Linked DNA regions of Leisingera sp. NJS204. The protein of the gene in region 1 interacts with the protein of each later gene in a pairwise test. Links are inferred from orthologs where the notes say so. Each region holds a gene or a part of one and is shown in the gene's direction. Other genes may lie near its edges.

Evidence for each region.
Region 2: the proteins of ssb (region 1) and ETW24_RS14785 interact in binary tests that used the Escherichia coli proteins (3 or more experiments, as listed by UniProt). The link is inferred for Leisingera sp. NJS204 from one-to-one orthologs.
Region 3: the proteins of ssb (region 1) and recO interact in binary tests that used the Escherichia coli proteins (3 or more experiments, as listed by UniProt). The link is inferred for Leisingera sp. NJS204 from one-to-one orthologs.

Annotation. Positions count from the first base shown.
Region 1 is NZ_CP035417.1:1,781,079-1,785,466, reverse strand. Bases 745-3,483 are described here. They hold ssb (single-stranded DNA-binding protein), read left to right. Parts: upstream 745-1,716; coding sequence 1,717-2,250; downstream 2,251-3,483. Other genes in these bases: ETW24_RS08780 (TRAP transporter large permease), read right to left, coding at 3,152-3,483; ETW24_RS08795 (lytic transglycosylase domain-containing protein), read right to left, coding at 899-1,483; ETW24_RS08800 (hypothetical protein), read right to left, coding at 745-781. Also shown: more of ETW24_RS08800, read right to left, coding at 407-744; more of ETW24_RS08780, read right to left, coding at 3,484-4,388. UniProt on the Escherichia coli protein: Plays an important role in DNA replication, recombination and repair. Binds to ssDNA and to an array of partner proteins to recruit them to their sites of action during DNA metabolism. Acts as a sliding platform that migrates on DNA via reptation.
Region 2 is NZ_CP035417.1:3,002,789-3,007,416, reverse strand. Bases 464-3,442 are described here. They hold ETW24_RS14785 (primosomal protein N'), read left to right. Parts: upstream 464-844; coding sequence 845-3,040; downstream 3,041-3,442. Other genes in these bases: ETW24_RS14780 (YeeE/YedE family protein), read right to left, coding at 3,180-3,442; fsa (fructose-6-phosphate aldolase), read right to left, coding at 464-763. Outside these bases: more of fsa, read right to left, coding at 110-463; more of ETW24_RS14780, read right to left, coding at 3,443-4,241; ETW24_RS14775 (MFS transporter), read left to right, coding at 4,364-4,628.
Region 3 is NZ_CP035417.1:146,829-151,233, forward strand. What follows is about bases 864-3,619. They hold recO (DNA repair protein RecO), read left to right. Parts: upstream 864-1,756; coding sequence 1,757-2,482; downstream 2,483-3,619. Other genes in these bases: era (GTPase Era), read left to right, coding at 864-1,269; ETW24_RS00785 (DUF1491 family protein), read left to right, coding at 1,358-1,687; ETW24_RS00795 (META domain-containing protein), read right to left, coding at 2,466-2,858; ETW24_RS00800 (SGNH/GDSL hydrolase family protein), read right to left, coding at 3,085-3,619. Also shown: ETW24_RS00775 (multicopper oxidase family protein), read right to left, coding at 1-162; more of era, read left to right, coding at 364-863; more of ETW24_RS00800, read right to left, coding at 3,620-3,768; ETW24_RS00805 (acyl-CoA dehydrogenase family protein), read right to left, coding at 3,943-4,405. UniProt on the Escherichia coli protein: Involved in DNA repair and RecF pathway recombination.

The DNA of each region.
Region 1 (4,388 bases):
CAGAACCCGGCGATCCTCGTGCCGGATAGCCGCCAGATCAGCACTTTGCGGCTGTGCCAACCCATTGCCGCGGCCTGTAAAGGCCCCGGCGCATGGGTATGCAGGTTGCATCAGTGCACCAGACCTGATTGGGGCGGTGATCGCCAAGCCTTTGGACGCCGTACTTTTTGGCCAGTTCAACCGTCGTCAATTCTTCACGGATAGCTTAAAGTGCAACTTTGGCTTCGAACTCTGCCGAAAAGCGTTTCCGCTTCGTCCACTGTGGTCGTTCCTTCGTCAGTCGCTACAGCTTGGCCACTGGTCCAAAATCCTGCGACCATCTCTTATAGCAAACCCCATGTGCTGCTTAAAAAAGCACCACATGGGGCTCCACTTCCGTCCCCCACTCCCACAGGGGCCGTCTTGTTCAGCTGAGCAGCACCACCACGATCATCAGCAGGTTCATCGAGGCGAACTGCATCAGCCGCGGCGCCTCATTTCCTTTGGCCGCAGCCATCAGGGCAGCCGATACCGAAGCGGCCAGACCAGCCAGCGCCAGGCTGCCGCCGATAGCTCCGGCAAGGCCGGTTTCCGGTCCCCAAGGAGATCCGGCCAAAGACATTCCCTTGAGGCCGGTGCCGATCAGAATACCAACAATGGCGCCGGCCAGGCTCAGCACAGCACTGCGCGGCTGCCGGGGCAGACGGCTGGCCAGGACACTGTCGATCATCTGACGCGTCGGGACCGCGCTCGGCTGCCAGTCAATCCGGTTGATCCGCTCATCAAAGCTGTTGGTGTACAAGTCATTCCCTCCAGAACTTGAGGGAAGATTCACAAAAATTTAAGGCAAATGCGTGACACTAGCGCGGAGTTAACGGGGCATTAAGGGAACTTACCCACAAGTTAATGAAACGGCGCGTCAGCTGCCCCAGATCTTCTTTACATAGTTCTGGGTTTCCTTATAGGGCGGCACCCCTCCGTATTTCTTCACCGCGTCCGGACCCGCGTTATAGGCCGCCAATGCCAGCCGCCAGGACCCGAATTTGCGGAATTGCCGCGCCAGATACCGCGCGCCGCCCTCCAGGTTCTGCTGCGGCACCGCGGGGTTGACCCCCAGCGCCCTTGCGGTTGCAGGCATCAGCTGTGCCAGGCCCAACGCGCCTTTGTGCGATTTGGCGTTCGGGTTCCAATTGCTTTCCTGCTGCACCAGGCGCAGGAACAGGTCTTCGGGCACACCGTGCTGGCGCGCAGCGTCCCGCGCCAGCTGCAGATACTGGCCGCGGTACTTGCCGCTGTAGGGCAGCGTGCCCGCGGCTGAAGGGATCTGATATGTCTTGGGCTGCAGCCGGGATGAGTTCTTGTACTGGGTGGCCGCGCGGCCATCCAGCAACCTGGTGTGGGCGGAAAACAAATCCCGCCGGTTCTTGGTACTCAAAACATCGGCGGCGGCAGGCTGCCCTGCCCCGACCATGGCAATCACCAACCCCGCAACGGCTTTGCGCATTTCCGCTGTCCCAACACTGTCCCACTTTGCGCAAATATAACCAATACAGAAGAAATTTAAAGCAACACCGGCGCAATCCGTCATCATTGCCGCGCAAACTCCTGCAAAATCATCCCCAGAGAGCTGCTTTCCTCACCTTGCACAGGTCTGTACTGTGCCAATCAAGCAGCCCGGACGGATTCGCGCCGGACCGGTGCTGGACAGGACATTCAGGAATAAAAGGACGGAACCCTATGGCCGGCTCTCTTAACAAAGTCATGCTCATCGGCAATCTGGGCCGCGACCCGGAGGTGCGCAGCTTCCAGAACGGCGGCAAGGTTTGCAACCTGCGCATTGCTACCTCGGAAAACTGGAAGGACCGTAACACCGGTGAACGCCGCGAGCGGACTGAGTGGCACTCTGTGGCCATCTTCAGCGAAGGTCTTGTGCGCGTTGCCGAGCAGTATCTGCGCAAAGGCTCCAAGGTCTATATCGAAGGCCAGCTGCAGACCCGCAAATGGCAGGACCAAAGCGGTCAGGACCGGTATTCGACCGAAATCGTCCTGCAAGGCTTCGGCTCCACCCTGACCATGCTTGACGGCCGCGGTGAAGGCGGCGGCGGCCAAGACGGTGGCGGCGGCGGCGGTTATGGCGGCGGCAGCCAGGGCGGCGGTTACGGCGGCGGTTATGACAGCGGCCAGCAAGGCGGCGGCAGCGGTGGTGGCGGCGGCGGCAATTTCGGCGGCGGCGCGTCCCATAACATCGACGACGACGAGATCCCGTTCTAACAGGCTAGGCTCTCGGAATGTGAAGTTCCTCCGCTTTAGAAACAAAAGCAAAGGGTTGGCATTTGCCAGCCCTTTCACGTTAGGACACCACTGTTTCGTATTTCCCTTTTCATGGAGATGTGCACAATCACCATGACGATCCGCAGTTTGCCCTGTGCACTGGATCAGCCACTTCCTTGCTTGTCGCACAAGATGGCAAGCCATTGATCGCACCAACAGTCTACATCTCTGCCTTTGTGGACCTGCCACGGTTTGATGCCGCTCCTTAGACAACATTTATTGCAACAAAAGAGACAAACTCTGGGTTTGAAACGGACGGACTTATTCCGCCAGGATGAGGTGCCTATTGCACTGACCAGCGGGCTGCCGCGCCTGCCGGTAGTGCAAGAATCGCCTGCCGGGCAGCGCGGCACACGCAAATACCATGATGCAATCGCCGCGCGAGACATCCATGCCGTCATACTGCCCCGAAAAAGTGCCAAGCCTTGGAAGCCCGCGAGCGCCGGAATCTTCACCTGAAACGAGGGGGTACATGCATCGCGATACCTTGACCGCGCCCTATGACGGCGATGGCACGGATATCACTGCCGAAGGCCGCGCCGGGGATAGGAGCCGGGCCGGAAAACGACCCGGGCGATCGTCTCCCGCCGGTTGGACGACTGCATCGGCGGCTCAGTAAATCTGTCATGGCCAATCCGTCATGGCGAGAGATATTCAGCGGCAGGTTGCGAAAATTCACATCCGTATTACCGTTCTAGACCGCAAGACCGCGCTTGGCCTACCTGTCACAGAACTTGTAGAAAAAGTCTGTCCGGGAACAGGGAAAGCACGGCTACACAATCAGGCGCTGCGCCGCCGCCTGCCAAGCCGGTCTGTATCGGTGTGTCCTGAGCGCCCGTCCTTATCCCGCCAAGGACGGCAGGTAGAGAACAATTCCCGGGAAGGCGACCAGCAGCGCAATTGTCACGGCGTCGGCAATGAAAAACGGGGTCACGCCCTTGAACACATCCTGCACGCTCAGATCATCGCGCACGCCGGCCACCACAAAACAATTCAGCCCGATCGGCGGGGTGATCAGGCAGAATTCGGCCATCTTCACCACCAGGATGCCAAACCAGATCGCGCACATGGTGCCGCTCATGCCAAAGGCGCTGTCTGCGGCGGCCACGCTCTCGCCGCCGTTCAGCGCCATCACGGCAGGATAAACCACCGGCAGCGTCAGCAGCAGCATCCCGATGGCATCCATGAACATGCCCAGCACCGCATAGGCCAGCAGGATGCAGATCAGGATCACCATCGGGCTCATCTCCAGCGCAGTGATCCAGTCGGAGAACGCCCCCGGCAAGTCCGCGAAGCCGAGGAAACGCACATAGATCAGCACGCCCCAGATGATGGTGAAGATCATCACCGTCAGCTTCGCCGTTTCCAGCAGTGCCGACTTCAGCTCGGCCCATTTCATACCCTTCAGGACGGCCATGCAGAACACCACAAAGGCCCCCAGCGCGCCGCCCTCGGTCGGCGTGCCCCAGGCGTCGCCGCCAAAGGGGTTGTAGACAAAGCAGATGATGATCACGACGACAAAGATGATCGGCAGCGCACCGGGCAATGCGGCAAAGCGCTGGCCCCATGTAAAGCCTCTGACCGGCGGGCCGACGGATTTGAAGATCACTGCGATGCCGACAATCAGGAGACCATAAACCAACGCCGAGAAGGCGCCGGGAATAAACCCTGCCAGCAGCAGCTTGCCCACGTCCTGTTCGACAATGATGGCGTAAATCACCAGGATTGCCGAAGGCGGGATCAGCGAGGCCAGTGTACCGCCAGCGGCCACAACACCGGCCGCGAATTGTTTGTTATAGCCGATCTTCAGCATTTCAGGGATGGCGATACGGGCAAAGACGGCAGAGGTCGCCACGCTGGCACCCGACACGGCAGCAAAGCCTGCGGTGGCAAACACGGTGGAGACCGCCAACCCGCCCGGCAGCCAGGCGATCCAGCGCTTGGCGGCCTCGAACAAGGCGCGGGTCAGGCCAGCATAATAGGCCAGATAGCCGATCAGGATGAAGGTGGGGATCAGCGACAGCGCCTGTGACGACACTTTGGAGTGCGGTACCTGCCCTGCGATCTTTACCGAGACG
Region 2 (4,628 bases), 1.2 Mb from region 1 along the record:
TTCGCTGCGGTTATGAAGGTGCTTGTAAAAACACTGGTACTAAAGTTTGCAAAGAAAAAGGCGCCTCGATCAGGGGCGCCTTTCACGGTCCTGGATCCACTAAGCGGGATCAGAGGATCTTGATCTCCGCCGCCTTGATATCGGCGAGGAATGCATCCAGGCCTTTGTCGGTGAGCGGATGGTTCACCATCGACTTGATCACGGCCGGCGGCGCAGTGATCACATCGGCGCCGATGCGGGCCGAGTCCAGCACGTGGTTCACCGAACGGATCGAGGCGGCCAGGATCTGGGTTTCAAAGCCATAGTTGTCATAGATGGTGCGGATGTCTTCGATCACTTCCATGCCGTCCAGGTTGATGTCGTCCAGACGCCCGATGAAAGGGGAGATAAAGGTGGCACCCGCCTTGGCCGCCAGCAGCGCCTGATTGGCCGAAAAGCACAGGGTTACGTTCACCATATGGCCGTCATCGGAAAGCGTTTTGCATGCTTTCAGGCCATCCCAGGTCAGCGGCACCTTCACCGCGATGTTCTCTGCAATCTCCACCAGCTTGCGGCCTTCGGCAATCATCGTCTCGGCATCGGTTGCGGTGACCTCGGCAGAGACCGGGCCGTCAACCAGGGCGCAGATTTCCTTGGTCACTTCGATGATGTCGCGGCCGGATTTCTTGATCAGCGACGGGTTGGTGGTGACACCGTCCACCATGCCCAGATCGTTCAGCTCGGCAATCGCGTCGATCTCGGCGGTATCTACGAAGAATTTCATGGGGCAGTCCTTTGGATGGGTTGGCCTCTGTCGCTTCTGCCTTTACCTCATGGGATTACGGGCGGCAACATGGGCAGCAGCATGAGCGGGCAGGAGTTCTTTCAGGCAGGCGAACGGGTCGGGGTGCTGACGACGCAACCCCTTGACCGGCTTCTGGATTACCGCGCACCGGAGGGCGGCTGTTACTTAGGCGCCTATGTCGAGGTGCCGCTGGGGCCGCGCAAAGTTCTGGGCGTGGTCTGGGGGCCGGGTGCGGGCGATTTCGATTCGGCCAAGCTGCGTGCGGTGATCCGGGTTCTGGACGTGGCTCCGATGCGGACCGAGATGCGCCAGTTTCTGGGCAAGGCGGCTGACTATACGCTTACCCCGATGCCCGCGATGCTGCGGCTGGCGACCCGGGCGCCGGGCCTCAGCGATCCGCCGTCGATGCGCAAGATCCTGCGCCGGGGCGAGGGCGTGCCGGACCGGATGACCGATGCCCGCACAAGGGTGCTGGAGGTGCTGGAGCAATACGGCGGCCTTGCCTTCACCCCGCGCGAGCTGGCGGATATGGCCGATGTGACGCCCTCGGTGGTGAAGGGGCTGGTGAAGCAGGGCGCCTTGCGCGAGGAGGAAGCGCCGCGTGACACGCCCTATCCGCAGCTGGACCCGGAGCTGCCCGGCAAACAGCTGACCGAGGATCAGGCAAGTGCCGCCGCCGCCTTGGCCGAAGGCGTCCACAGCGGGCGCTACGGCACCACGCTGCTGAAAGGTGTTACCGGGTCGGGCAAGACCGAGGTTTATTTGGAAGCGGTCGCCGCCGCCTTGCGCGCCGGGCGGCAGGCGCTGGTGCTGCTGCCGGAGATCGCGCTGACAGCCGAATTTCTCACCCGCGTTGAGGCGCGGTTCGGCGCCAATCCTGCGGAATGGCATTCCGGCGCCACAATGACCGAGCGCCGCCGGGTCTGGAAAATGGCGGGGCAGGGGGCAGCGCAGCTGGTGATCGGTGCCCGCTCGGCGCTTTTTCTGCCGTTCCGCGATCTGGGCCTGATCATCGTCGATGAGGAGCACGACACCTCCTACAAGCAAGAAGATGGAGTTCTTTATAACGCCCGCGACATGGCGGTGCTGCGGGCGGCGATGTGCTCGGCGCAGGTGGTGCTGGCCTCCGCTACACCCAGCCTGGAAAGCTGGGTCAACGCTGAGGCGGGCAAATACAAACGTTTGGACCTGACAGCTCGCTTTGGTGCCGCGGTGCTGCCTGAGATGCGCAGCGTCGATATGCGGTCAGAGGATCTGCTGCCCGCCACCTGGATCTCGCCCACTCTGAAACGGGCGATGAAATTGCGGATGGAACGGGGCGAACAGTCGCTGCTGTTCCTGAACCGCCGCGGCTTTGCCCCGGTCACCATCTGCCGCGCCTGCGGCGCCCAGGTGGCTTGCGACCATTGCGACGCGCGGATGGTCGAGCACCGTTTCATGAAACGGCTGATGTGCCATCAATGCGGTGAAACCAAACCGGTGCCGGAGGCCTGCCCGACCTGCGAGGTAGAGGGCAAGATGGCCCCCGTCGGCCCCGGCATCGAGCGGCTGGCAGAGGAAGCCACTGCCCTGTTCCCCGAGGCCCGGATCGCGGTGCTGAGCTCCGATCTGTTCAGCTCCGCCCGTGCCCTGAAGAGCCGGATCGAGGAAATTGCGAAGGGGGAGGCCGACATCATCCTCGGCACCCAGCTGGTAGCCAAGGGGCACAACTTTCCGCTGTTGACGCTGGTGGGGGTGATCGACGCCGACCTGGGCCTGCAAGGTTCGGACTTGCGTGCAGCCGAGCGCACTTTTCAGCTGATGCGCCAGGTGGCAGGCCGGGCCGGGCGGGCAGAGCGGCCCGGGGAAGCATTGATGCAGACCTTTCAGCCTGAACATCCGGTGATCCGGGCAATTCTGTCGGGGGACGAGGAGAGCTTCTGGAAAGCCGAGGCTGCTGAGCGCCAGGCCGCCGGCGTGCCGCCTTATGGGCGGATGGCAGGCATCATTCTGTCGGGGCCGGACTTGGCAGCAGTCTTTGACCTGGGCAATGCGATGGCCCGCAACGACGGTCCGTTGCGCCAGATCGGTGCGCAGGTATTCGGCCCGGCCCCAGCACCCATCGCCCGCGTCCGCGGCCGCCACCGGGTGCGGCTGCTGATCAAGGCGGCAAAGGGCGTGCCGTTGCAAGCGGCGATCGCCCGCTGGACCGCGCCCTTGCGTCTCAAAGGGGACTTGCGGCTGAGCATTGATATTGATCCTCAGAGTTTCTTTTGATGCCGGGATGAAAGGGGGGCTCCGCCCCCGGCCTGCGGCCTCCCCCGGGATATTTTGAGCAAGAAGAAGGCTGGCCCCCTTGTTCTTCTGGTTTAAAATATCCCGGAGCGCGAGGCAGAGCCTCGCATCTATCGTTTGATCAAACCCGCAGAATTTCGGCGTGATCTCTGATCAGCAAGCTGGTAGCGACCGCCCCGGCCCACATGCAGAACAGCGCGGCCCAGGCGGTGCCAGTGAAAATCGAACCGCCGGTGACACCTGCTCCGATCGCGCAGCCGCCGGCCAGCATGCCGCCAAAACCCATCAAAGCCGCGCCAATCATTGCCTTGCGCATGGTGGAGGGGCTGTCAAAGGCCTGCAGTTTCATTTCTCCGGCCAGCGCCGCGGCCAGCATTGCGCCGATGAACACGCCGGGAACCAGGCCGATGTCAAACTCGAGAACTGCATTGCGGTCAAGGAAGAACATCAATGTGCGCGCCGATGGTCCGGTGAAGGTGGCGCTCTCGATTTGCACCGGATCAAAGCTGACCTGACTGAGCGCATAAGTCAGCACCCACCCCAGCGCGACAGCAAACCCAACGCCGGAGGCAAAGATCAGTCTTTTTGCGCCGATCCGGTTGCGCTGCGCTAACACCAGCGCCAAAGCGGCGGTGGCTAGGCCCAGTGCCAGCCCGCCCGCCTTTGGCAGCCCCAGCGCGGCCAGGAGATCCAGATTGCGCCCGCCTTCGGTAATCCAGAGCCCGGCAAGCCAGTCCCGGGAAGGCGACAGCTGGCCGGACAGGCTCATTTGCGCGACAACGGCGAAGATCAGCCCCGACACAACCGAGCGCAGGTTGCCGGTGGCTGCCAGCACCAGCAGCCGCCCTGAACAGCCGCGCGCCAGCACCATGCCGCCGCCGAACATCAGCCCGCCCAGAATGGCACCGGACCAACTGCCGGGCACCGCCATCATCCTTGCATCGGCGCTGTCCATCAGGTCAAGCATCTGCGCCGCCTGCACCCAGACAACAGCCGTGGAGAAGGTCAGCAGCCAAACCGCAACCTTGTCCCCCAGGCGGCCGCTGGCGAATTCGACCGTAGCTGCCCGCAGGCAGAAGCGCGATCTTTGCGCCGCCATCCCGAAGACAGCGCCGGTCAGAAGCCCGAACAACGCGGCGGCAGGGGCCTCACCGATATGTTCAACCAAAGGAACCAGATCCATCACAAATCTCCCATTCACGAATGGTGATATGTTTATGCGGCCACCTCTGCATTGATGCAGATCAGATGTGCATTGGCCGCTGCCCTCTCGCCAAACCCCGTTGGGGAGCGTAGATGCTGGATATGTTCAAGCCCATGCCCCTGCTTGAGGCGCAAAGCCTCCCCTTCTGGCGCCGTCCCATGGTGCTGCTGTTTGTGATGGCGCTGGCGATGCCGATCGCCTTCAATGCCTGGAGCGCATTGCTCAACAATTTCGTAATCGAGGCAGCGCAATTCGACGGCGCCGATATTGGCCTGTTGCATACGGTGCGGGAGATCCCGGGTTTCCTGGCCGTCGGCGTGATTGCGGTGATCCTGTTTGTGCGCGAGCAGGTGCTGGGGCTGATCT
Region 3 (4,405 bases), 1.6 Mb from region 1 along the record:
CGGCGACAGGCTCACCAGCCCGTCTGTAGGTCTTTCGCGAAATGCAAAACGGGCGGTCTGGATGGTCAGCTGCTGTACGGTGCTGCGAGCGCTGCCCCAGGACGCGGCGCCCATCACCCCTGCCGTCGCAGCAGACCCAAGCAGAAAATCACGGCGTCTCATCGGAAGCCTCCCCAAGGCATAAATGTCATGAAAAGCCTGGCTCGCGGAATGGCTCGGCGCTGCGGTTGTCACATTGGATCTGCCACAGGTCTTTGACATAGGGCAAGGTTGCGGAAGGTGCCGGATCCCCGTTGAAAACGCCTCTGGCCCCTGTGGGTAAAATCCTGTAGGGGGTCTACTCTGCAAACAGGACCAGTAAAGATGACCACACGCGCCGGATTCGTTGCCCTGATCGGAGAGCCCAACGCGGGCAAATCGACCCTTTTGAACCGTATGGTCGGGGCCAAGGTCTCGATCGTGACCCATAAGGTGCAGACCACCCGAACCCGGATCCGCGGCGTGGCGATGGAGGGTGACGCGCAGTTGGTGTTCGTCGACACACCAGGTCTGTTCAAACCACGCCGCCGCCTGGACCGGGCAATGGTCGCCGCTGCCTGGGGCGGCGCAGCGGATGCCGACGTCGTGGTGCTGATGGTCGAGGCGCACCGGGGTATCACCGAAGGCGTGGAAACCATTCTGGACGGACTTGAAGAAATCGGCACTGGCCGCAAAGTGGCGCTGGCCATCAACAAGATCGACAGGGTGCCGGCAGAAAAACTGCTGGGCCTCGCCGAAAACCTGAACAGCCGCTACGGTTTTGCCGAAACATTCATGATCTCGGCCGAGCGCGGCCATGGTGTGGATGACCTGCGCCAGTGGCTGGCGGGCAAACTGCCGGAAAGCCCCTGGCTCTACCCCGAGGATCAGATTGCCGACCTGCCAATGCGGATGATTGCGGCAGAAATGACCCGCGAAAAACTGACTTTGCGCCTGCACCAGGAACTGCCCTACCAGCTGACGGTTGAAACCGAAAATTGGGAAGAACGCAAGGACGGCTCAGCCCGGGTGGATCAACTGATCTATGTGGTGCGCGACGGGCATAAGGGGATTATTCTGGGCAAACGGGGCGAGACGATCAAAGCGGTCAGCCAAGCGGCCCGCGCTGAGCTGGAAGAGTTCCTGGACCGTAAGGTGCATCTGTTCCTGCAAGTGAAGGTGCGCCCGAATTGGCTGGAGGAATCCGAACGCTATTCCGAAATGGGCCTCGACTTCAAAGACGGTAATTGAAGCTGCCCATGCGCTTCACCTTTGTGAAAATACTCCCGCCGGAGGCTCCTGTGCGTTCAACCTGCGGCACCGCCGGAAAACACGCAGCATGACCCGCCTTACTGCTGAATTCTGGGTGCAGGCCTATCTGGCCCGGCTGCGGCTGATGGGGATCCCTGCCTTTGTAACGTCGCATGGTGACGACACGGCGGGTGCCGTGCTGGTCAAACTCAACACCCTGGACGGCCAGGCACGCGCTTTCCACCGCACCTATGATCTGATGAGCGGCGCGCGCAAATGGGATGGGCTTTCAGCCGGGCCGGAGGCTGAGGTCGACACTTCTATCCTGCGTCAGCGGTCGTTTGATCCCGACCTCTGGGTTATTGAGGTCGAAGACCGGGCCGGACGCCACCTGCTGGACGAGCCTGGGTTGGAATAGTCTTGACGCTTGCGGAACGCACCGCAATGCGGTCTGCTGAGGCTGCCAGAACAACAGTGAGGGCCGCCAGTGGAATGGCGTGATCACGGCATTTTGCTTTCGATGCGCCGCCACGGTGAAAACTCGGCCATCATCGACGTCTTTACAGAAGAGCATGGCCGCCATGCGGGCATGGTGCGCGGCGGTGCCAGCCGCAAGCTGGCCCCGATCCTGCAGCCCGGTGCGCAGCTGGACCTGACCTGGAGAGCGCGGCTGGAGGATCATCTGGGCAGCTATCACGCTGAACCTTTACGCAGCCGTGCTGCAGCTGCGATGTCCGGACGGCTGGCGCTGGCCGGCCTTAATGCGGTGACAGCGCTGCTGTCCTTCTGCCTGCCAGAGCGTGAACCGCATCCTGACCTCTATACCCGCAGTGAACTGTTGCTGGATCTCTTGGGTAATGAAGAGCTCTGGCCGCTTGCCTATCTGCGCTGGGAGCTGGCGCTGCTGGAGGAGATGGGTTTCGGCCTTGATCTGACAGCCTGCGCCGTGACCGGCAGTGGCAGCGCCCTGTGCTATGTCTCGCCGAAATCTGGCCGGGCTGTTTCACGTGAAGGCGCCGGAGGCTGGGCGGATCGGCTGCTGCCTTTGCCGCCGGTGATGCTGGGGCAGGGCAGCGCGGAGGATGCGGAAATTGTGCAGGCGCTGCACACCACCGGCTATTTTCTGGACGCGCATCTGGCGCCGTCTTTGGGCAATCAGCCAGTGCCGGAGGCGCGGGGACGGCTGACGGACCTGCTCATCCGCCGGCTGTGAACAGCATCTCGCGTCCCTGGCCGTTGCTGAGGATCAGCACATCGCCGGAAACCTCGGCCAGCGTCATTTTCTGAAGGGACTGCAGGAAATCGGCTTCGAGTGCCAGTTCCGGGCAGGCAGCGCGTGCAGCGGTAAGCGCCTCAGCGCTGAACCAGGGGTAAGGCGCCGTCTGAGTGCCCTGGAAACTGTTGCAGGGTGCCCGCCCCGTGATTTTTCCAGGTTCCGGGAAGGTCAGCCTGGCCAATGCGGGATAGGGCTCATTATCAATGCTGGAGAGGTGCCAGACCTTTCCCGCCGCCCCGTAAGCTGAAAGCGTTTCGTCGCCGGTGCAGGCACTGGCAAACAGCAGAGAACAGATCCAAGCGATGCGCGGCACCGGGTTACCCAATTGAAGTATTTTGCACACTCTGGCCAAGAGGGGGCAGAAATTGCAAGGCTTCGCCCTGAAAAAGTGACGGCTCCCGCCCGTTGCGGCGGCATTAAAATGCCTTGCTCCCGTTGGGCGTGGCGCCGCGCAATGCGCGGCGCAGGCCGGGTCCGGGCGCAACGGCGCAGAAGGTGCATTCCAAGAATGTATCTGAAGGGGCGGGAGGGGCCGCTGTTTAATTCGACTGGATGATTTCGGCCACCTTGCGGCCGATCTCGTCGCTGGCCTTTGCCGACGGATGGATCATGTCGAGCGCGTGATAAGACCGGTCGCCGAAGGGCACCAAATCCTTGAGAGACAGGAAATGAATGCCTGTGTCCAGCGCGGCCAGCCGTTCGATGCGGGTTTCCAGCTCGTTTCCTTCGTCGCGGCAGTGCTCGATCATCGATCCCACTCCGGGGCTGCGCAGATAACCGACGTAAATCACCTTGGCACCGGTTGCGCGCAGTTCAGACAGCATGCCCGGAATCGCACCTTTGCGTCCGTCGGGGGAAACCAGTTTGTTCAGTTTTCGATTGCACGCAAAACAGCCGCAGCCGAGCCACAGGTCATTTCCGCCGCCATTCACGATCACCCAGTCCCATTTGCCGGGCTTGTACTGCTTGCGGATCTGCATCCCAGCCGCGCCGGAAATCGGCAGCTTGTAGATGATCCGCGCGGCAGAGACCGAGCGATCAACAACTGGTTCCTGCAACTCGCGAGCAACGGTGTCTGCGATGGATTTACCTGCCAGGCTGTGCCAGGCCAGCAGGGAATCCCCCATCGCCAGGATGCGGGGGGATTGTTCCGGCGGCACGGCACCGGCACAGGCGGAAAACAAAAACAGCAAGGGAAGCAGGAAGCAGCGAAAGAGTGTCATGGACTCTTGTTAACCACAATTTATGAAAAACCGAATAACCAGGATTGGAAACAGTCTTATTCCGTGTGCTGGTTGCAGCGTGACCGCACTTTGGATGGGATGCGGCTGCAAAAAGCCCGGCGTAAACGCCGGGCCTGAACAGGATTGCTCCCTTAGGAATTGCTTTCAGCTGGTTCAGCCCAGCAGGCGGCGGGCGATAACCTGAGCCTGAATTTCTGCTGCGCCTTCAAAAATATTCAGGATCCTGGCGTCGCACAACACGCGGGAGATTTTATACTCTGTCGCAAACCCGTTGCCGCCGTGGATCTGTAACCCGTTGTCCGCGGCGGCCCAGGCAACCCGGGCACCCAGGAGCTTGGCCATTCCGGCCTCCAGGTCGCAGCGGTGACCGTGGTCCTTTTCCCAGGCCGAGAAATAGGTCAGCTGGCGGGCGATCATGATTTCCACCGCCATCATTGCAAGCTTGCCGGACACACGCGGGAATTTGATCAGAGATTTGCCAAACTGCTTGCGGTCCTGCGCATACTGCATGGCGATGTCCAGTGCCGACTGGGCCACGCCGATTGCACGTGCCGCAGTCTGAATGCGGGCCGATTCAAAGGTCTCCATCAGCTGTTTGAAGCCTTTGTTTTCCTCG